4 regions of the Pseudocitrobacter faecalis genome follow, and region 1 is predicted to be linked to each of the others. Evidence: predicted binding sites of a transcription regulator. Region 1 holds the regulator's gene; each other region holds the start of a gene.
What was found. The regulator CRP, encoded in region 1, controls carbon source genes, mostly activating them, when cyclic AMP is high. The targets are predictions, from matches to a motif close to ATGTGANNNNNNTCACAT.
Positions count from the first base shown of each region.

Region 2: ACOXYR_RS14090 (ABC-F family ATPase) is a predicted target of CRP. The motif match lies at 2,739-2,756, and genes of this name have one in related genera.
Region 3: cdd (cytidine deaminase) is a predicted target of CRP. The motif match lies at 2,674-2,691, and genes of this name have one in related genera.
Region 4: azuC (stress response protein AzuC) is a predicted target of CRP. The motif match lies at 2,423-2,440, and genes of this name have one in related genera.

Region 1 is NZ_CBDDNJ010000002.1:4,852,324-4,857,791, reverse strand. Features, by position in the region: gene ACOXYR_RS23330 (hydrolase) at 1-300, shown strand, start outside; gene ACOXYR_RS23325 (YheU family protein) at 297-515, shown strand; gene ACOXYR_RS23320 (phosphoribulokinase) at 542-1,411, shown strand; gene ACOXYR_RS23315 (OsmC family protein) at 1,525-1,929, opposite strand; gene crp (cAMP-activated global transcriptional regulator CRP) at 2,232-2,864, shown strand; gene ACOXYR_RS23305 (YccS/YhfK family putative transporter) at 2,913-4,988, shown strand; gene argD (bifunctional acetylornithine/succinyldiaminopimelate transaminase) at 4,981-5,468, opposite strand, start outside.
Region 2 is NZ_CBDDNJ010000002.1:2,827,890-2,833,357, reverse strand. Features, by position in the region: gene ACOXYR_RS14105 (glycoside hydrolase family 1 protein) at 1-810, shown strand, start outside; gene ACOXYR_RS14100 (GntR family transcriptional regulator) at 831-1,547, shown strand; gene ldtB (L,D-transpeptidase) at 1,721-2,641, opposite strand; gene ACOXYR_RS14090 (ABC-F family ATPase) at 2,859-4,451, shown strand; gene ACOXYR_RS14085 (M48 family metallopeptidase) at 4,789-5,468, shown strand, end outside.
Region 3 is NZ_CBDDNJ010000002.1:1,159,955-1,165,422, forward strand. Features, by position in the region: gene mglC (galactose/methyl galactoside ABC transporter permease MglC) at 1-639, shown strand, start outside; gene sanA (outer membrane permeability protein SanA) at 899-1,609, opposite strand; gene cdd (cytidine deaminase) at 1,732-2,616, opposite strand; gene ACOXYR_RS06070 (CidB/LrgB family autolysis modulator) at 2,743-3,438, opposite strand; gene ACOXYR_RS06075 (CidA/LrgA family protein) at 3,435-3,833, opposite strand; gene ACOXYR_RS06080 (LysR substrate-binding domain-containing protein) at 3,939-4,862, opposite strand; gene mhbT (3-hydroxybenzoate transporter MhbT) at 4,988-5,468, shown strand, end outside.
Region 4 is NZ_CBDDNJ010000002.1:1,473,790-1,479,257, reverse strand. Features, by position in the region: gene ACOXYR_RS07650 (DJ-1/PfpI family protein) at 225-782, opposite strand; gene ACOXYR_RS07645 (non-heme ferritin-like protein) at 1,378-1,881, shown strand; gene ACOXYR_RS07640 (DUF2766 family protein) at 1,939-2,187, opposite strand; gene azuC (stress response protein AzuC) at 2,284-2,373, opposite strand; gene ACOXYR_RS07630 (MFS transporter) at 2,582-4,006, shown strand; gene ACOXYR_RS07625 (RpiB/LacA/LacB family sugar-phosphate isomerase) at 4,226-4,864, opposite strand; gene yecR (YecR family lipoprotein) at 5,118-5,456, shown strand.

The DNA of each region.
Region 1 (5,468 bases):
CTGATCACCGCCAAAATTCACGGTTTCGCCGACGCTATCGACTATTATCGTCAATGTAGCGCCATGCCGTTGCTCAATCAGATAGCGATTCCGACGCTGATTATTCACGCGAAGGATGATCCGTTTATGGATCACCACGTTATCCCTGACGCTGACACACTTCCTGCCTGCGTCGAATACCAGTTAACGGAACATGGCGGCCACGTTGGCTTTATCGGCGGTACCTTCCGGCGACCGCAAATGTGGCTGGAGAGACGTATTCCCGACTGGCTGATGCCGTGGCTTGGAGGTGAAAGATGATCATTCCCTGGCAAGATATCGACCCTGAAACGCTCGATAACCTGATTGAAAGCTTTGTGTTGCGTGAAGGCACCGATTATGGTGAATATGAACGTTCACTTGCGCAAAAGGTCGCCGACGTAAAACAGCAACTACAACGCGGCGAAGCGGTTCTGGTGTGGTCGGAACTTCATGAAACCGTCAACATCATGCCCCGCAGCCAGTTTCGCGGTTAATCTTACCGACTCGGGAGTTGTTCGCTATGTCTGCCAAACATCCGGTTATCGCCGTCACGGGTTCCAGCGGGGCGGGAACCACCACCACCAGCCTCGCGTTCCGCAAAATTTTCGCCCAGCTTAAGCTTCACGCCGCAGAGGTGGAAGGCGACAGTTTTCACCGCTACACGCGTCCGGAAATGGACTTAGCCATCCGTAAGGCGCGCGATATGGGGCGCCATATCAGCTACTTCGGCCCGGATGCCAACGACTTCAGCCTGCTGGAACAGACGTTCCGCGAGTACGGGCACAGCGGCACCGGACAGTCGCGAAAATATCTGCATACCTACGATGAAGCGGTGCCGTGGAATCAGGTGCCGGGAACCTTCACCCCGTGGCAACCTCTGCCAGAGCCAACCGACGTGCTGTTTTTTGAAGGGCTGCACGGTGGCGTGGTGACGCCGCATCACGATGTGGCGAAACATGTGGATTTACTGGTCGGCGTAGTGCCAATCGTTAACCTGGAGTGGATCCAGAAGATGATCCGCGACACCAGCGAGCGCGGTCACTCCCGCGAGGCGGTGATGGATTCCGTCGTGCGCTCAATGGAAGATTACATCAACTTCATCACGCCGCAGTTCTCACGCACACATCTCAACTTCCAGCGCGTCCCGACGGTCGACACCTCTGACCCGTTCGCCGCCAAAGGCATTCCGTCACTGGATGAGAGCTTTGTGGTGATCCACTTCCGCAATCTCGACAATATCGATTTCCCCTGGCTGCTGGCGATGCTGCAGGGATCATTCATCTCGCATATGAATACGCTGGTCGTTCCCGGCGGCAAGATGGGGCTGGCGATGGAATTGATCATGACGCCGCTGGTGCAGAGATTGATGGAAGGGAAGAAGATTGGGTGAACGGTGCGGGCTGGGCCCCTCACCCTAACCCTCTCCCAGAGGGAGAGGGTACCGATTGTGCGGTTTTCTCCCTCTCCCTCTGGGAGAGGGCCGGAGTGAGGGGGGCCGTCAACTTACCCCTCCACCACCTCATAAGAATGGGTAATGTTCACCGCTTTGCCCAGCATCAGCGCCACTGAACAATATTTCTCAGCCGACAAATCTACGGCACGGGACACCGCCGCATCTTTCAGCTCTTTGCCGGTCACTATGAAGTGCAGATTAATATGCGTGAACAGACGCGGCGCTTCTTCACGGCGTTCAGACGTCAATTTAACTTCACAATCGGTCACGTCATAGCGGCCCTTTTGCAAAATAGACACCACGTCGATGGCGCTACAGCCACCCGCCGCCATCAGCACGACTTCCATGGGGCTTGGCGCTTTATCACCTGAGTTGCCATCCATCAAAATCTGGTGCCCGGAAGCCGACTCACCCAGGAAGGTTAACCCTTCCACCCATTTCACACGCGCTTGCATAATTGTCACTCCAGAGTTGCAAATTTATTGTCAGATTACGCGCACATAACAAATCTCGCAACGGAAGTAGACCTGGGTCATGCTGAAGCGAGACACCAGGAGACACACGGCGAAAGCTATGCTAAAACAGTCGGGATGCTACAGAGATACATAAACGTACTGCATGTATGCAGAGGACATCACTTACTGGTCGCGACAATCTTTGACGGCCAACTTCCCAGGTAGAGGGAAGGATATTATTTCAACCAGTGGCGGCCTGATTTATGCCGCTGGCGATAGCTTATAACAGAGGATAACCGCGCATGGTGCTTGGCAAACCGCAAACAGACCCGACACTCGAATGGTTCTTGTCTCATTGCCACATTCATAAGTACCCATCGAAGAGCACGCTGATTCACCAGGGTGAAAAAGCGGAAACGCTGTATTACATCGTTAAAGGCTCCGTGGCAGTACTCATCAAGGATGAGGAAGGCAAAGAGATGATCCTTTCCTACCTCAACCAGGGCGATTTCATCGGCGAACTGGGCCTGTTTGAAGAAGGTCAGGAACGTAGCGCCTGGGTTCGGGCGAAAACCGCCTGTGAAGTGGCTGAAATCTCCTACAAAAAATTCCGTCAGCTTATCCAGGTTAACCCGGATATCCTGATGCGTCTCTCCTCTCAGATGGCGCGCCGTCTGCAGGTGACCTCTGAGAAAGTCGGTAACCTGGCGTTCCTCGACGTAACCGGTCGTATCGCGCAGACGCTGCTGAATCTGGCGAAACAGCCGGATGCCATGACCCACCCGGACGGTATGCAGATCAAAATTACCCGTCAGGAAATCGGTCAGATCGTCGGCTGCTCCCGCGAAACAGTGGGCCGCATCCTGAAGATGCTGGAAGATCAGAACCTGATCTCTGCACACGGTAAAACGATCGTCGTTTACGGCACGCGTTAATCTCGTCTGACGGCGTATTGTTCGCACAATACGCCGTTTTTGTCTCTTATGTGGCGCAGGCTGATTTACCACCCGGAAGTCAACTATGCACTGCGGCAAACGCTGGTGTTATGTTTGCCGGTCGCCGTCGGCCTGATCCTCGGCCAACTTCAACACGGTTTACTGTTTTCTTTGGTGCCTGCCTGCTGCAACATCGCCGGGCTGGATACTCCTCATAAACGCTTCTTCAAACGCCTGATTATCGGTGGGTCGCTGTTCGCTGGTTGCAGCCTGATTGTGCAACTGCTGCTGGCCGATGATATCCCGCTACCGTTTATCCTCACCGGGCTGGCGATGGTGCTGGGCGTTACCGCCGAAATCAGCGCCCTGCACGGGCGATTACTTCCGGCCTCGCTGATAGCCGCCATTTTTACCCTGAGCCTGGCGGGCAATATGCCCATCTGGGAGCCGCTACTTATCTACGCGCTCGGCACGTTGTGGTACGGGCTGTTTAACTGGTTTTGGTTCTGGTTGTGGCGTGAACAACCGCTGCGCGAGTCGTTGAGCCTGCTCTATCGCCAACTGGCCGAGTACTGCGAAGCTAAATATAGCTTGCTGACGCAACATACCGATCCCAATACCGCCCTGCCGCCGTTGCTTAACCGTCAGCAGAAAGTGGTCGATCTGATTTCCCAGTGTTACCAGCAAATGCATATGCTGGCAGCCAATCAACACAATGATTACAAGCGTCTGCTGCGCGCCTTCCAGATGGGGCTGGATTTGCAGGAGCACATTTCAGTGAGCCTGCATCAGCCGGAAGAGGTGCAAAAGCTGGTTGAGCGTAGCCACGCCGAAGCGGTGATTCGCTGGAACGCGCAGACCGTCGCCGCACGCCTGCGGGTCATGGCCGATGATATTCTCTATCACCGCTTCCCGACGCGCTTCAACATGGATAAACAAATTGGCGCGCTGGAGAAAATTGCCCGTCAGCATCCGGATAACCCGGTCGGGCAGTTCTGCGCCTGGCACTTCAGCCGCATCGCCAAAGTGTTGCGCGCGCAGCGCCCCCTTTATCCGCGAAACCTGATGGCCGACAAAGAACGTCGCCTGCCCCTGTTCCCGGCGCTGAAAAGCTATCTGTCGCTGAAATCGCCCGCGCTGCGTAATGCTGCGCGCTTAAGCGTCATGTTGAGCATCGCCAGCCTGATGGGGGCGGCGCTGCATCTGCCAAAACCCTATTGGATCTTAATGACCGTGCTGCTGGTGACACAAAACGGCTACGGCGCGACACGCGTGCGTATCTTCCACCGAGCGGCAGGCACGCTGGCGGGGCTGGTGATTGCCGCCGTAACGTTGCACTACCATTTCCCGGAAGGGTTTGCGCTGACCGCAATGCTGGTGATCACCCTGATAAGCTATCTGATTATTCGCAAAAGCTACGGCTGGGCGACGGTCGGTTTCACCATTACGGCGGTGTACACCCTGCAATTGCTGACGCTCAACGGCGAGCAGTTTATCGTAGCGCGTTTCGCCGACACCATTATCGGCTGCCTGATTGCTTTTGGCGGCATGCTGTGGCTGTGGCCGCAGTGGCAAAGTGGCCTGCTGCGCAAAAATGCACACTCCGCGCTGGAAGCGGATCAGGAAGCAATACAGTTAATTTTGAGTGACGACCCTCCTGCCGAAAAACTGGCGTATCAACGTATGCGCGTCAATCAGGCGCATAACGCCCTGTTTAACTCACTCAATCAGGCAATGCAGGAGCCGGGCTTTAATACGCACTATCTGGAAGATATGAAACTTTGGGTGACGCACAGCCAGTTCATCGTTGAACATATCAACGCCATGACCACGCTGGCGCGTGAGCACGATACGCTCTCACCGGAGCTGATGCAGCGTTATCTGGAATCGTGTGAAGTCGCCCTGCAACGCTGTCAGCAGCGGCTGGAGTATGATGAATCGGGCAGTAGCGGGGATGTGAACATCATGGAGTCACCGGATACGCTGTCCCACGGGCCACTCAGCACCATGGAACAGCATCTCCAGCGTGTTCTGGGCCACCTCAACACCATGCACACCATTTCGTCGGTGGCATGGCGTCAGCGGCCACGGCACGGTATCTGGCTAAACCGGCATATCAACTGACGACTTTCGCCACCGCCTGTGCAAAGCGCGTCATACCCTCGTCGATATCTTTCTCTTCCACCACCAGCGACGGCGCGAAACGCATCACGTCCGGCCCGGCGTTCAGCACCATGACACCGGCATCAGCGGCCGCATAAAGGAATTCACGCGCGCGGCCTTTATACGGTTCTTTCAACTCCGCGCCAATCAGCAGGCCCATTCCGCGAATATCGCTGAAGACATCATACTTCGCGTCGATATCCTGCAAATGCTTCACGAAACGTTCGCGTTTGGTATGAACGCCATCGAGTACGTCAGGCGTATTGATAATATCGAATGCCGCCCCTGCCACGGCGCACGCCAGTGGGTTACCACCGTAGGTCGAGCCGTGGGAGCCAACATGGAATGCGCTGGCAATCTCTTCGGTGGTGAGCATGGCGCTAATCGGGAAACCGCCGCCCAATGCTTTCGCGCTGGTGAGGATATCCGGCGTCACGCCAT
Region 2 (5,468 bases), 2.0 Mb from region 1:
ATCCAGCACCACGTGATGATGGCGCACGCGCATCTCACCCACTATCTGCATGAAACCAAACCTGGAAAGCTGATGGGCGGCATGCTGGCGCACGCCCAGGTGTACCCGGCAACCTGCAAACCGCGCGATGTGTTTTGCGCCCGTCAGCTCGACGAATATTTCAATCAGAATCTGTTACGTGCGTTTGCGGGGCAGGGTTACAGCCCGGAAGTGATGGCGTTTGTCGAGCGTGAAGGTCTGGGGGACATTTATCACGATGAAGATCTCGCGGCGCTTTCGACGCTCAAAAATGATTATATGGCCTTCAGCTACTATGCGAGCCGCACGTTGAGTAGCGATCCCATTCCGGAAGGGACTGCCGTCAATCACTATATGCTCTTTGGCGATACCCCAAACCCCCACCTGAAAGCCACGGAATGGAACTGGCAAATCGATCCCCTCGGATTCCGGAGTATCATTACGCGCTACTATAACGACTGGCGTCTGCCGGTCTTCCCGATTGAGAACGGTATCGGGGTGATTGAATCCTGGGACGGCGAAACGCCGGTCGCTGATGATTACCGCATCGCCTATCATCGCGATCATATCAACGCCATGAAAGAGGCCATTTTTGAGGATGGCGCACAGGTGATAGGCTATCTGGGGTGGGGGTTAATTGATATTCTCAGCTCTCAGGGCGACATGCGTAAGCGTTATGGCGTGGTGTATGTGAACCGTGAAAACCATGATTTGAAGGATTTGCGCCGTGTACCGAAGAAAAGCTATGCGTGGTTGAAGCGGGTGATCCACAGCAACGGCGAAGAGATGTAACACCAAAAAAGGAGTGGAAGATGGCGGCGAAGTACCTCTCCATCGCGCAGGAAATTAAACAGCGCATTTTAAGTCAGCGTTATCCGGCGACGGAGCCGCTGCCCGATCAACTGGCGCTGGCGGCTGAGTTCAAGACCAGCCGCATGACGATTCAGCAGGCGATGCGCCAGCTGATAGTTGAAGGCATGATTTACGCGCGTCAGGGGCAGGGGACGTTTGTGCGCAAAAACTTCCGCCAGCTTTCGCAATGGGATGTCTCGGGCAGTGACTACTTTGGCGCAACCGAAACCTGGCGGCATCTTGGCGAGGTGACAAGCCAAGTGATTGCCTTTGAGGTGCGGTTCCCGGATGAAAAAGAGCAGGCCTCGTTGCTGATTAACGCCGACGCGCCGGTATACGATTTTATTCGGTTGCGCTTGGTTAACGGTGAACCGATTTCACTGGATATGACAGTAATGCCGGTATCTTTGGTGCCGGGGCTGAATAAATCACATCTCGAAAGTTCGGTATTCCGCTACGTGCGGGAAACGCTGGGCTTAAAGATGATGGGTTCCTATCGCGTAGTGCGCGCCTGTAAGCCGGATGCGCGCGACAGAGAGTATCTCAACTGCGATGAGACCGACCCGGTACTGGAACTGGAGCAGGTTATTTATCTGGAAGACGGTACGCCGCTGGAGTATGCGCACTGCCATTATCGCTACGATCATGGCGGGTTTGTGATGGTGAATAATGGGTGATAGTTGTGCGCTGATGCCCTCACCCCGGCCCTCTCCCACAGGGAGAGGGAGAAAAGCGGGCACGAACGGTCCCCTCTCCCTGTGGGAGAGGGTTAGGGTGAGGGAAAAAAAACGCACTAACCCCAAAAAAAATGGCGAAGCATCCGCTTCGCCATTTTCACATCTGAACCTAATCAGTTCAGACGAATCGGGATACCCGCACGGCTCTGAATCGCCTGATTCAGTACATCCTGGTCTACATCAGACTGAGAGGTCACTTTCTGCACCGCAGAATTCAGCGTAACCGGAACAATTTCACCGCCTTCAAACTGTGCTTCGGTCACGGACAGCGGGTTGTGTACTTCGATAAAGCGGCTGCCATCTGGTTCCGTGGTCGCTTTCACAGGTTCATCGATAAACTGTACGCGGGTACCGACCGGCACGCTCTCGAACAGGAATTTGATGTCTTCGTTACGCAGACGCACGCAACCGTGGCTCACGCGCAGACCGATACCAAAGTTGGCGTTGGTACCATGAATGGCGTACAGGCGGCCGATGTACAGCGCGTACAGTCCCATCGGGTTATCCGGGCCAGCCGGAACCACGGCCGGCAGCGGGTTACCCGCCGCGCGATATTCCGCGTGCATTTTCGCTGTCGGTGTCCAGGTCGGGCCCGCTTTCTTACGTTCTACTTTGGTCGTCCAGTTAATCGGGGTGTCTTTTCCTAACTGGCCAATCCCGATTGGCAGCACGATGACCGTGTTAGTGCCTTTTGGGTAGTAGTACAGACGCATTTCCGCGCTGTTGATGATAATGCCTTCATGTACGGTATCCGGCAGAATCAGTTGCTGCGGAATAGTGAGCACAGTGCCGCCTTTCGGCAGATACGTATCCACGCCCGGGTTAGCTTCCAGCATATTGGAAAGACCCATCTGATACTGCGCCGCAAAGTATTCCAGCGGCTGCTTATTGTTCTCAGGGATGGTGATCACCTGATTCTGACCAATGACACGACTACCATCCGTCGGCAACGGATATGTCACTGCGGATGCGGTTTTACAGAAGCCAACGACTGCAAGCGCCGCAGCGAAAAGTGTTGTTAATTTCATGTTCATGTTGTTCGAGATATCAGTGCCACTCAGGCTGTGGTTGGAAAATCGGATGTATGATGGAAGCGCATTATATGTGCATTCCCGGCAACAGGGAATTCAGATGTGTACGAAATCACATTTTTTTCACTTAGGTGACAGTTTAGCCCGTTACGAAGGCGGGCGATTTTAATTCGGAATTGTGGCATAATAGGCGGTTTGTCACATTCCTCAGGATACTTCCGTGTTAGTTACCAGCAACGTTACCATGCAGTTTGGCAGTAAGCCGCTGTTCGAAAACATCTCCGTCAAATTTGGCGGCGGCAACCGTTACGGCCTGATTGGCGCTAACGGGAGCGGCAAATCCACCTTTATGAAAATCCTCGGCGGCGATCTTGAACCGACGCTCGGCAACGTCTCTCTCGACCCGAACGAACGCATCGGTAAGCTGCGTCAGGATCAGTTCGCCTTCGAAGAGTTCAGCGTACTGGATACAGTCATCATGGGGCACGGTGAGCTGTGGGAAGTTAAACAAGAGCGCGATCGCATCTACTCACTGCCCGAAATGAGCGAAGAAGACGGCTATAAAGTGGCCGATCTTGAAGTGAAATACGGCGAAATGGACGGCTATTCCGCTGAAGCGCGCGCCGGTGAACTGCTGCTGGGCGTGGGTATTCCGCTGGAACAGCATTACGGCCCGATGAGCGAAGTGGCACCAGGCTGGAAGCTGCGTGTGCTCCTGGCCCAGGCACTGTTCTCTAACCCGGACATTCTGCTGCTCGATGAACCGACCAACAACCTGGACATCGACACCATTCGCTGGCTGGAGCAGGTGCTGAACGAGCGCGACAGCACCATGATCATCATTTCGCACGACCGTCACTTCCTGAACATGGTCTGCACCCACATGGCGGATCTCGACTACGGTGAGCTGCGCGTCTACGCCGGTAACTACGACGAATATATGACTGCCGCCACCCAGGCGCGCGAACGTCTGCTGGCCGACAACGCCAAGAAGAAAGCGCAGATTGCTGACCTGCAATCCTTCGTCAGCCGCTTCAGCGCCAACGCTTCTAAATCTCGCCAGGCAACGTCCCGCGCGCGTCAGATTGACAAAATCAAGCTCGACGAAGTCAAAGCATCGAGTCGCCAGAACCCGTTCATTCGTTTTGAGCAGGATAAAAAACTGTTCCGCAACGCGCTGGAAGTGGAAGCGCTCAGCAAAGGCTTTGATAACGGCCCGCTGTTTAAAGGCGTTAACCTGCTGCTGGAAGTGGGCGAGAAACTGGCTATTCTCGGCACCAACGGCGTGGGTAAATCTACGCTGATGAAAACCCTGGTTGGCGACTTAACGCCGGATCAAGGCACGGTGAAATGGTCTGAAAACGCACAAATTGGCTACTACGCGCAGGATCATGAATTCGAATTTGAAAATGATCTGACCGTCTTCGAATGGATGAGCCAGTGGAAACAGGAAGGCGATGACGAACAAGCGGTGCGCAGTATTCTGGGTCGTCTGCTGTTCAGCCAGGACGATATCAAGAAACCGGCGAAAGTGCTTTCCGGTGGTGAAAAAGGCCGCATGCTGTTCGGTAAACTGATGATGCAAAAACCGAACGTGCTGGTGATGGATGAACCGACCAACCACCTGGATATGGAATCCATTGAATCCCTGAATATGGCGCTGGAAATGTATCCAGGCACGCTGATCTTCGTTTCTCACGACCGCGAGTTTGTTAGCTCTTTGGCGACGCGTGTAATTGAAATTACGCCGGAGCGCGTCATTGACTTCAGCGGTAATTACGAAGATTACCTGCGTAGCAAAGGTATCGAGTAATAGAATGGCTGGAAGCGCAGAGTACGATTTGTGTTTCCAGCCACTTTTTGTTTTTCTTCCCTTTCAACTCTTTTCTTTTATAATAAAAAATTAATTTCACCGCCTTGCTAATTTGTAATGAATTTTACAAAGTGATTTATTCATTAAATATATAACGCATTGCAATTAAATTACTTAATAATATTCTTAATTTAAATGGATGAGTTTTTCTATGGAAAGAAAAAGGGTTCTTAATCTTTTTTATACCCCGCTGTTTCTCTTTATATATGGATTATGGAAATGCTGGCGGGCAAGTGATAATACTGATGATATAGAAGTTATCCAGTTTGGATTAGCCATGCTGGCGCTTCTGTTAAGTCTGGTGGCGATGTTTATTCTGGGAAGCGCGGTTATGGTGTGTAAGGCCAGTGCGCGCACTTCGCGACGTTCCCAGGATGTGCTCATCCAAAAGTTTAATCTCTGCCGACGACTGCTGCCCTTTATGATGGTTGGAGACATTCTTTTTTGCGGCCTCGCGACCGTTGCCTTAGTGCTCTCTGAAATTATCTGGACAATGGGTCACGTAGAGATGAATGGCGGCGGGATAAAATTGCTCTTCGCCATGGTGTTAGCGGTATTTGCCATACTCTGGATGATCATTAAAAGTTTCTTTTCTGTGCGTAAATGCTTTGCCCTGTTTGAGCCTGAAGATTCGCGGGTGATAGGCGTCAATCTGCCAGAAATGCAGGCGCCTGAACTCTGGCAGTGGGTTCGGATCCTTACCTCTCAGGCGCAGCTTACGCCACCAGATAACATTGTCGTGGGGTTTTTTGACTGTTTTTATGTTACGGCTAACCCTGTCCAAATTGAAAAGGGCGAGCGCTTAACGGGGAATACACTCTATTTACCGCTGACGTATCTGTCACTCCTTAATGAAGCGGAGATTGCCGCTGTCGTGGGGCATGAGTTAGGTCACTTTACCGGCGAGGATACGCAGTACAGCTTGCGCTTCGCCCCCCTCTACGCGGGCATGCAAAA
Region 3 (5,468 bases), 3.7 Mb from region 1:
ATTATTATTGCTTATCTGAACGTGACGCCGTTTATTACCACCCTGGGTACCATGATTATTGTGTACGGGATTAACTCCCTGTATTACGACTTTGTGGGCGCCTCGCCGATTTCTGGTTTTGATAGCGGCTTCTCCACTTTTGCGCAGGGCTTTATTGCGCTCGGCAGTTTCCGTCTCTCCTACATTACGTTCTATGCGTTGATTGCCGTAGCGTTTGTCTGGGTGCTGTGGAACAAAACCCGCTTCGGTAAAAACATTTTCGCCATCGGCGGTAACCCGGAAGCGGCGAAAGTTTCCGGCGTGAACGTGGCGGTAAACCTGCTGGTTATCTATGCGCTGTCCGGTGTGTTCTACGCTTTCGGCGGTCTACTGGAAGCGGGGCGAATTGGTTCTGCGACCAACAACCTTGGCTTTATGTATGAGCTGGATGCCATTGCAGCCTGCGTTGTGGGAGGGGTTTCCTTCAGTGGCGGCGTGGGTACGGTGCTTGGTGTGGTCACCGGTGTGATTATCTTTACGGTTATCAACTATGGTCTGACCTACATCGGCGTTAACCCGTACTGGCAGTACATTATTAAAGGGGCAATTATTATCTTCGCCGTAGCGCTGGATTCACTGAAATACGCGCGTAAGAAATAAGTCACGGATAACAAAAAGCCCGAAGCTGTCTGGCTTCGGGCTTTTGTTTATGATTTACACGCGGCCTGTCATGATGTCGTTATTTTTTACCGTACCGAGCAAATTAATCAGCCGACTGGGTGTTGTGGGCATTAAACCCATTTGTAAGCCAAAAGGCCTGAATACTTTATTGACCGTTGCTATCGAATTATTGATTTTATTATTCGCAGGCATTGTCATAATCTGTTCCGGCGTTACGTAATGCGTAATATTTTACACATTACGGTTTCTGCAATTTCAGCAACTGCTCCGGCGTCACTGCCGGGTAGCCCTGGGCATCTTCCGGCACTTCATGCTGTGTCGGAATCGGAATGAGCGGGCCTAAAAATCGCGGTTCACGTTTAAAGACGTAGAGATCGGCCAGCGCACCAAATCGCGCACCGAATTCACGCAGGCGAACGTTCCACATATCTTTCGGCGAAGGCACGGCGTAGCACTGGGCCTGAATGCCCATATGCAGCGCGATAAACAGCGCGCGTTCGCAGTGGAAGCGTTGGGTGATGATAATAAAATCGTTGGTATCGAAGACCTTACGTGTGCGAACGATGGAATCAAGCGTACGGAAACCGGCGTAGTCGAGCACGATATCCGCCGGGTCGACGCCAGCGGCAATGAAATCTTTGCGCATGGTCATCGGCTCGTTATAGCTTTGCAGTGCGTTATCGCCGCTCAGCAGCAGATAATTCACCTTGCCGCTGTTATAAGCATTAAGCGCACCCTGAATACGATAACGGTAATACTGATTAATGACGCCTTTGCGATAATACTTAGCGGTGCCTAATACCACACCGACCTGGCGGTATGGGAGATCCTGCAGATCGTCATAGATATACGGCGCGGTTTTCCAGCTCATCCACCGATCAAGACCTAACACGGTCAACAGCAGCAGGCCGAGCAGGACTAACAGGCTGTAAAACACGCGCTTCAACATAAAAGGCTCAATGATGGTGAAAAGGAGTCTTCAGGCTACTGTACCCGCCGCTTAAGAGCAAGAATCAGCGCGTTAATTGCAGGGAAATTCGCCAGTTGCGGGCTTTCGCCCGCACTGAATGATTAACCGAGAAGGACGCGGTCGATGTTCTGGCAGCCTAACGCTTTGAGCGTCGCCACCGTCGCATCCCACTGGATGAGCGGCGCATCGGCGCGTTCAGCAAGCATCGCGCGGGTAATGGCAGGATAATCATAGCCATGCAGGCTTAACAGATTCAGCGCACCCTGCAACGGCGGTAACGTTGGGTTGAAGGCCGCATTCTCAGCGTAGCTGCCGCTGAAAATCGTACCATCAGCCAGTTCCAGCGCCACGCCAGAAGGCGATTTGCTGTATGGGGTGTGGCTTTTATTCGCGGCTTTAATGGCAGCCTGAGTTAACGCATCGCCTTCCAGTGGGTAACCGTGATCCTGCTCATCCATCAACAGCGTTTTGATGTCGAGATCTTTTGGCCCAAACGCGTCCGGCAAATAATCCTTCAGCGTATGCGGCGTACGGCCCGGCAGGTTGATGCGCAGCGCCAGCCCGCTGTTCAGTTCATTCATAAACTGACGGCAGTGACCGCAAGGGGTGTAGTTAACGGTGATCGCCGCAAGGGCTTTTTCACCGCGCAGCCAGGCGTGGCTGATGGCGCTTTGCTCGGCATGGACGGTTTGTTGCATGGTCGCGCCCAGAAATTCCATATTGCCGCCGAAATACCAGTTCCCACTGACGCCGCGCGCAATGGCGCCAACGTTGAAGTGGGAAAGGTCGGCGCGCGCGCAGGCGGCAGCCAGCGGCAGGAGCGCGAAGGCCAACGCGTCTTCGTCCAGTCCTGTCGCGCTACGCAGCGATGAGACCTGCCCGGCGCTCAGCATTGCGGAGAAGTGTGCATCAGCCAGCACAGGGGCGATGGCTGTTTGCAGGTCCGCAGGCAGTTGCGAAAAAGCAGATTGAAAACGTGGATGCATGTCGTTGCCTCGTAACAGTGTAAGGGTAAACAGTGTACGTGCCGATCACGCTTAAATGAGTGATCTAAATCTCATTATTTATGCAACACATGCAATCGTTTTACAAAATGTGTGACTTGTCGCATTTTAGCCGACCACAGAGAGAATAATCGGGAACAGGAACGGGGCGACGAGCGAGGTAATAATCCCGCACAGCACCAGTGCCAGCGAACTGAACGCGCCTTCCTGATAATCGACTTCTGCACAACGGGCAGTACCGAGGGCGTGCGAAGCTGTCCCCATCGCCAGGCCACGCGCGGCTTTGGTATTAATGCGCATCAGGTTCAGCAGGGTATGGCCAAATACCGCGCCCAGGATCCCGACGAAAATCACGCAGACAGCGCTAATCGCTGGAATGCCGCCAATGCTGCCGCCAACCGCCATTGCAATCGGCGTCGTGACCGACTTCGGTAAAATAGAGGCGGCAATTTCAGGCGATGCGCCCATTAACAGCGCCACCGAGGTACCGGTAATCATCGCGACCACGCTGCCGAAAAAGCAGATGGTGATAATCGATTTCCAGCGCGCGCGGATTTGATGTAACTGTTCATACAGCGGGAAAGCAAGAGCCACGACCGCCGGTTGCAGCAGATCGTTCAGGACTTTGCTGCCCTGAAAATAGTGATCGTAAGGTGTACCTGTCAGTAGCAGGATGGGAATAATCACCACCATCGCCACCAGCAGCGGATTCAGTAGCGGGAATTTGACCCGTGCGGCCAGCCAGCGTGCGGCAAAAAAGACCGCCAGCGTCAGCGGCAACGACCACCAGATAGAGTGCATCATTCGTCAGTTCCTTTTTGACCAACCACTTTGCGCTCGCCATGAATAATGTGCGAACTCCAGCTCACCACCAGGAAAACGACGAGCGTACTGACCGCGCAGGAGACGACGATAGGGCCGAACTGGGCGCTCAGCAGGTCGTAATATTGCATCACGCCCACGCCGATGGGCACGAACAGCAGCGCCATGTAGCGGATAAGAATGTAGCAGCCCGGCAAAACCCACTTCGACGGCAGAATTTGCAGTGCCAGTAAAACGAACATAATTAGCATCCCGATAATACTGCCGGGGATGGTGATCGGTAGCAGCGAGGCGATAAAGATTCCCGCATATAAACAGGCATATATCAGGACGAAAGCACGCAGGTATTGCCAGATAATATTCAGCGATTTGCTCATGTTGGTTACCCTTGATGGAACGCATTCATCATACAATTAAAGCCAGAAATGTGCTACTGATCACATCATGAATTGTGAGCATACCTGACATAGACAAGCGGAACATCAGGCATCTGACAGAAGCGGATGCGATAAATGATAAAGAAAACGACTCAGCGCCTGCGAGGGCTGATCGTTTTTTCTCCAGAATACGCCGACGCTGCCTTTTTGCTCAATTTTGGGCAGCGCGAGAATAGTGAGTTGCCCCTGTTGGGCGTAACGTTCAGCCAGTCGTAAAGAAAGAATAGAAATCATCTCGCTGCTTTGCAGCAGGTTGACGCTGACGTTCATTGAGGCGGATTCGATGGTGTTTTCCGGCAGCATCACGCCGTTATCTACGAGGGCGTTATCAATACTCTGGCGGATGGGCGTGCCGCTCGGCCAGACTATCCAGCGCCAGGGCTCCAGATCCTTCCAGCTTAGACGGTCGTAAGCGGCGAGAGGATGATCGGTGCGGGCAACAAAACAAACGGGTTCCGTATATAACACCTGGTAATTTAACGGCAGTTCCAGCGCTCGCCCACCAATTCGCCCGACCACCACATCCACTACGCCAGACTGCAAATCATGCAGCAACGGCGTCATTACTTTTTCTTCAATGTTCAGATGCAGGGAAGGCATCTCTTTGAGGAGCGGGAAAATCGCCTGCGAGACGCAATCGGTCGCGACCGGCGAGCAGCCGATTTTCAGGCTACCGACCAGGCCACCCTGCTTAAACCGTTCCATCTCAAACTGCGAACGTTCGAGATCGTTGATTAACCGTTGCGCGTGCGCAAGCAGCAGCTTTCCCCCTTCCGAGGGACGTAATCCTTTGCTATGGCGTTCGAAAAGTGTGATCCCGACCTCTTCTTCGAACTGTGTCAGCCACTTGGAAAGGGCAGGTTGGGTGATGTGCATCATTTTCGCCACCTGCGTCAGATTGCACTGTTCGCCCAGCGCGACCAGCATTTGCAGGTGATGAAGCTTCAGTTTCTGCGTCCAGTTTGCCATTAGCAATAACCTCCAGGTTATGACGCTGCATGGAAAGCCATTGTACAACTCATTTCAATTACCACAAAATTGCTACATACAAACAACAAATACAACATCTGCCCTACACACCTGAGGCATTTACCATGACTCAACGACGTGAACTACAAGCTCTGATTGATGCAGCCCCCATCGGCGCGCTCCAGTGGCGTGTCATTATCTGCTGTTTTCTGGTGGTGATGATGGATGGTTTTGACACGGCAGCGATTGGCTTTATCGCCCCCGATATCCGCGCACACTGGCAACTGACGGCAGCAGAACTGGCCCCACTATTTGGTGCTGGCCTGCTCGGTCTTACCGCTGGAGCACTGCTTTGTGGGCCACTCTCCGATCGCTTTGGCCGTAAGCGCGTCATTGAGTGGTGCGTGGCGTTTTTCGGTATCCTCAGCCTGCTCTCCGCTTTTTCACCGGATCTGGAAACGCTGGTGATCTTGCGCTTCTTAACCGGGCTGGGCTTAGGCGGCGCAATGCCCAATACCATCACCATGACCTCCGAATACCTGCCAGCTCGTCGACGCGGCGCGCTGGTGACCCTGATGTTCTGCGGCTTCACGCTCGGCTCCGCCT
Region 4 (5,468 bases), 3.4 Mb from region 1:
AAAACAACGTATTAGCCGTTTCGTTAACGGCATTACGGTTGTTAGCACATTAATAGCGGGAAAATATTTATCCATAAGAGAGCCGCATCACACCGCAGAATTACAGTAGTTGCATGCATGGATTTAGCAGAAAATGACATACAGAAAGGGCGAATTGTCTGACAATTCGCCCCGGTAATAGCATGATAATCTATATTGTTAGCTAACCCATCCTTGTTCAGGGGTTACCACGAATAGTAAATGTGGTCTGCGTGTTCGCGTACTGGCGCTTCGTCACCTAATAAGCGTGCCGCCACAGTAAAGGCAAAATCAAATACATGACCAAAACCTTTACCGCTGATAAGATTCCCCTCTTCCACGACCGGGGCGTCGATATACACGCCATCAGTAATATCCTGCCATAAGTCGCCGGAACAGACATAGCGGCGCCCTTTAAGCAAACCATTACCTGCCAGCACGCGAGCAGCAGCTGAACAAATCGGGCAGAGATATTTCCCCGCCTCATCATGCGCGGCGACAAATTTCACGACATCTTTATTCGCAGCCAGATTGACACTGCCCTGCGGCCCACCCGGCAGAACCACGGCGTCGTAGATTTTATCCCTACGTTCTGCAAGTGTCGCATCTGCTACCATCGGAATATCGTGGTAGCTCACCACCGCACGAGATTCAGCGCAGGACACCAGTTCAACGTGAATATGCAAACGACGCAGAATATCAATTGTGACAATCGCTTCACCTTCTTCGAATCCGGGTGCTAACAGCACGGCAACCTGTTTCATGATAACTCCTGTTTTATCGTAAGCGGGGATTTGCCAAATAATTGCGCGTGAACCGATCGACCTCATATTGGCAAAAATGATCTAAAACAATTTCCTGGTTATTGAAGTGATTGTTTACCCAAAAACCAAACAAAAATAAACCACTGTTTCATTTTATTATGTGAAGAGTACGTAATGCCTGACAAACAGTGAAGTGGTTTTTTGTGATCCCGCCAAAAAATGTTAATGCGATCACAAACAAAGCTGACAGGTAATATATTCACTATATAAATCATACAACTGTAATAATTCATTACGGTCACGCGCGTAGAGATAATCCTTTTCTGGAATATAGTTGTAACAAAAAGTAAATGAACAAACTTAAGAGTTTTCTTAGGCTGGAGTGCGCGGTATTATTTTTCGAGCCGAGTCAGGAATCGTACATCGGTCACATTCAGAGGTCATTGAATATTACATTCTGTTATTGTTCTCTGACGCGTAAATAGCGTGATTTAAACGTAAATTAATTCAGGCTGCTTCATTGTAGCGTATCAATTTAAAGTAAAAATCCGCCTGTTAACGTGAGTTGTCCCTTCCAGGAAATAAGGATATTGGTATGGCAGTCCCAGGAATGGTTCAAAAACTGAATACTCAAATGAACCTTGAGTTTTACGCATCTAATCTCTATCTCCGTCTGAGCGAGTGGTGTTCTGAACAACGCCTCAACGGCACCGCGACTTTCCTTCGCGCGCAGGCGCAAACCAGCGTCACCCAAATGATGCGGGTATTTGATTACATGAAGAAATCTGGCGGCTATCCGGTCGTGAAAGCCATCGAGCCACACGAAGAACAGTGTGCATCACTCGAAGAACTCTTCCTGAAGACCATTGAAGAGTACAACCAGCGCAGCACTACGCTTTCTGAGTTGGCCGAGCAGGCAAAGGTTCTGCGCGACGACAGCACGCTGAACTTCCTGACCAATCTTGAAGAAGAGCAACAGCAGGATGGCGTTTTATTGCAGGCCATTCTTGAGGAAGTACGCAACGCCAATAAAGCGGGGCTGTGTATGCAACAAACCGATCAGCATCTGCTGAACGTGGTGAATCACCAGGTGCATTAATCCCTTCCCAAGCGACAACCGGCAGCATAAACCTGCCGGTTGCATAACCCGTATCAATCAGTGTGCTTCACCCTGCGGTGTAAACTTCAGCTCAATCAGGGCAATGGCTTTTTGGATCGCGCGCAGCGTGACCGGATCAGCTGATGGGTGCCCAGCGAAATCAATAGATTTCAGTTGAGTGGACATTTTCTCACGCACTTCGACGGGGGCGATGACATCGATGACATCAAGAATTTGCTTAATGACCAACTGGCAGGCTACCACGTCGGATACCAGTTCTTCATCAGCAGTCAGGTTCTGGGACATATACGCTCCTTAACATTTAGGGGTACTATGGTACCCGAAAGGAACGAAGCGTGCTCCTTGCAGACATAAAAAAACCTGCCGTGGCAGGTTTTTTTATCAGAACATAGCGCCTGGCGGTACGTCTTTGAAAGTTTTGCAATAGTTCTCGAACATGCTTTTGAGGATTTTGCGCATGCGTTGTTTCATTGTGATGCTCCGATTTTGTTACACAGGTGTTATTGTCTTTTGACACATAGTATGACATTCATCACAAAAATCAACCAAAACGAGATATGCGTCACGTTTAATTTTTCAGCAAACCGCGATTAAGATCTATTATCTGAAACAAATCCGTTACTTAGCTAAAAACTTATATTAGAAAAATTGCAGATTATTTTGATAGGGTAAAACAAAAATGAGTGAGCCTCTCCAGGCACAAAACAAGCGCGGACTGTCGCCTGCTGCTCTGTTGGTTGCCGGGGCGTTTTTTATGGAGTTTCTTGATGGCACCGTGATCGCCACCGCCCTGCCCGACATGGCCAAAAGTTTTGGTGAAGACGCCGTCGATCTTAACATTGGTATCAGCGCCTATCTGATCACACTGGCCGTTCTCATCCCCGCCAGCGGCTGGATTGCCGACCGATTCGGCGCACGGAAAATATTCACCCTGGCGCTGGCCATTTTTACCCTGGCATCCGTATTTTGCGGCCTGGCAACCACCGTCGATAGTTTTGTCGCCATGCGCATCCTTCAGGGAATGGGCGGCGCGCTGATGGTACCCGTTGGACGTCTGGCAGTTCTGCGTACTACACCAAAACATCTGCTCATCACGGCTATCGCCACGCTCACCTGGCCCGCGCTCATCGCCCCCATTATCGGGCCGCCGCTGGGTGGGTTTATCACCAGCGTCGCGGACTGGCGGTGGATCTTCTTTATTAACGTTCCATTGGGCATTATCGCCATTTTGCTGTCGCTACGTATCATTCCCGACATCCGCGATGACGAACGCCGCCCCTTTGACCTGCCTGGTTTTCTCGCTACCTCGGTGGCGATGGTATGCCTGGTGTGCGCCATGGAAGCGCTGGGCGGTCAACGCATACACAATTGGGTGGTGTTGACACTCTTTGCTATTGGCGGATTGGCATTTTATTACTCGCTGTACCATTTCCGGCGAGCCAAATGGCCGATGATCCGTCTGGATGCGCTGAACGTACCGACTTTCCGGGTCACGATGTACGGAGGATCGCTATTCCGGGCTTCAATCAGTGCGGTGCCTTTCCTGCTGCCGCTGCTTTTTCAGGTCGGTTTTGGGATGGATCCGTTCCATTCAGGCCTGCTGGTACTGGCGGTATTTGTCGGCAATCTGACCATCAAGCCCGCCACGACACCGCTGATTCGCTGGCTGGGATTCCGCCGCCTGTTACTGATTAATGGCGCTTTGAACGTTGTGGCTCTGGTCGCCTGCGCCTTCTTAACGCCACAAACTCCCGAGTGGGCCATATTACTGGTGCTCTATTTAGGCGGCGTATTCCGCTCCATCCAGTTCACCGGCGTGAGCACGCTGGCTTTTGCCGACGTGCCCGGCTCGCAGATGAGTTATGCCAATACGCTGTTCAGCACCGCCAGTCAGTTAGCCATTGGACTTGGGATCACCCTTGGGGCAATCGGTATTCGTCTGGGGGAGAAAGTGAGTGAAGTGCTGGCACTCGGCGCCATGCCGGGAATAAGCTTCAGACTGGCGTTTGTGTTTATCGCTCTGATCTGTCTGGTTGGGATGATGGACACGCTACGGCTGACTAAAGATGCTGGTGTGTCGGTATCTCAAAAGGTGAAAGCATAGAATCAAAAATCCCCACACCGCTGGGGATTCAGATTGCTGACGGAGTGCACTTTGTTCTTGCCGGATGCGGCGTAAACGCCTTATCCGGCCTACAAAATCGCAGTAATTCAATATATTGCAGAATTCTTGTAGGCCTGGTAAGCGGAGCGCATCAGGCAATTTCGCGTTTGCCATCAGTCTCTATCCCCACGCAAGTGGGGATTTTCATTTCATACAGAATTACCCGAGGATCTCACGCACAAACGCTTCGATCTCTTTATTCTGGCAATTTTCAAAGAAACACTGCTGGAAACGCTGGCCAGAAACGGCGGTTTTCACCAGCTCCGGGTCAATCGCACGCAGCGTATCAAGATAGTTTTCCTTCACCACAGCCGCTTTCACCTGGTTCAGAATGCCCGCGTTACGAACCTGCGGTTCTTTACGCTCTGGCGGATAACCTTCCCCGTTGCGACCGGTAAAGGCTTTTTCAAAAATAAAGCGCACGTTCAGCTCCGCGCCCCAGCCGAAGCCTTTCGCGAAGGGCAGCGACAGTGCGTTACCGTTGTTGATCTGCGCGAAAAGGAAGGCATCAGCCGGATCGATGCAGTAACCACATACCACACCCGGGTGGATGTTCAGGGACATCAGCGCCCCCTGGCCGGTACCGCATCCAGTTACGACGAAATCAACCGCTTTGGAATTCAGCAGGATGCTGGCCATGATACCCAGGTGAATATAGGTCAGATGATGGTCATTTTCATCGCTCATACCTACGTTGAAAACCGGGAAGCCTTTTTCATCGGCAACCGCTTTTAACTCATTATGAATGATGGCGTTTTTGCTGGCCTGGCTGTTTTCCATCATCAGTGCAATTTTCATTCTTTCCTCTCCTGAATGCAGCGCGGGCGTCTCCCGCAAGGGTTCGATAACAATGTATCAACCTTACAACCTCACAAACATACTTTCAAATTTTATGAAAAATGGTTTTAAAAATCACAGCAAGGCTCACATTTTTGCTTTATCAGACGCCCATCGTCGCCATAAGAAAGCACGGTTATCGTCTTTAATCGGAAGATTGCCCACACCGGCATGTGACAGGATAGAGCAATGATAGATTGCCCCGGGTAACACCATGAAAACATTCTTAACGATTAGCGCTATCGCGCTTGTGCTATCTGCCTGTAGCGTCCACCGAGAGGCCGCCGTGAGCGAAATGGATGCGACCAGCGGCGTCGTGCGTCTGACTTATGGCCAGGCAATGTTGCAGAACGCAAAGACCGATGACTATGTCGCGAACGGGACGGCGACAAAAGCTTGCCAGCAAATGGGATACGCCTCTGCCTTTGCTTACGGACAGCCAATTACCACCTGTGTTAGCAGCAGCGGGCCATTATGTATTAACGAAAGCGTGACGCTGCAGTATCAATGCAGAGGGATCGCTGTTACACCAGTTGCACCCGCATGGAATTAAATTCTACGCCGG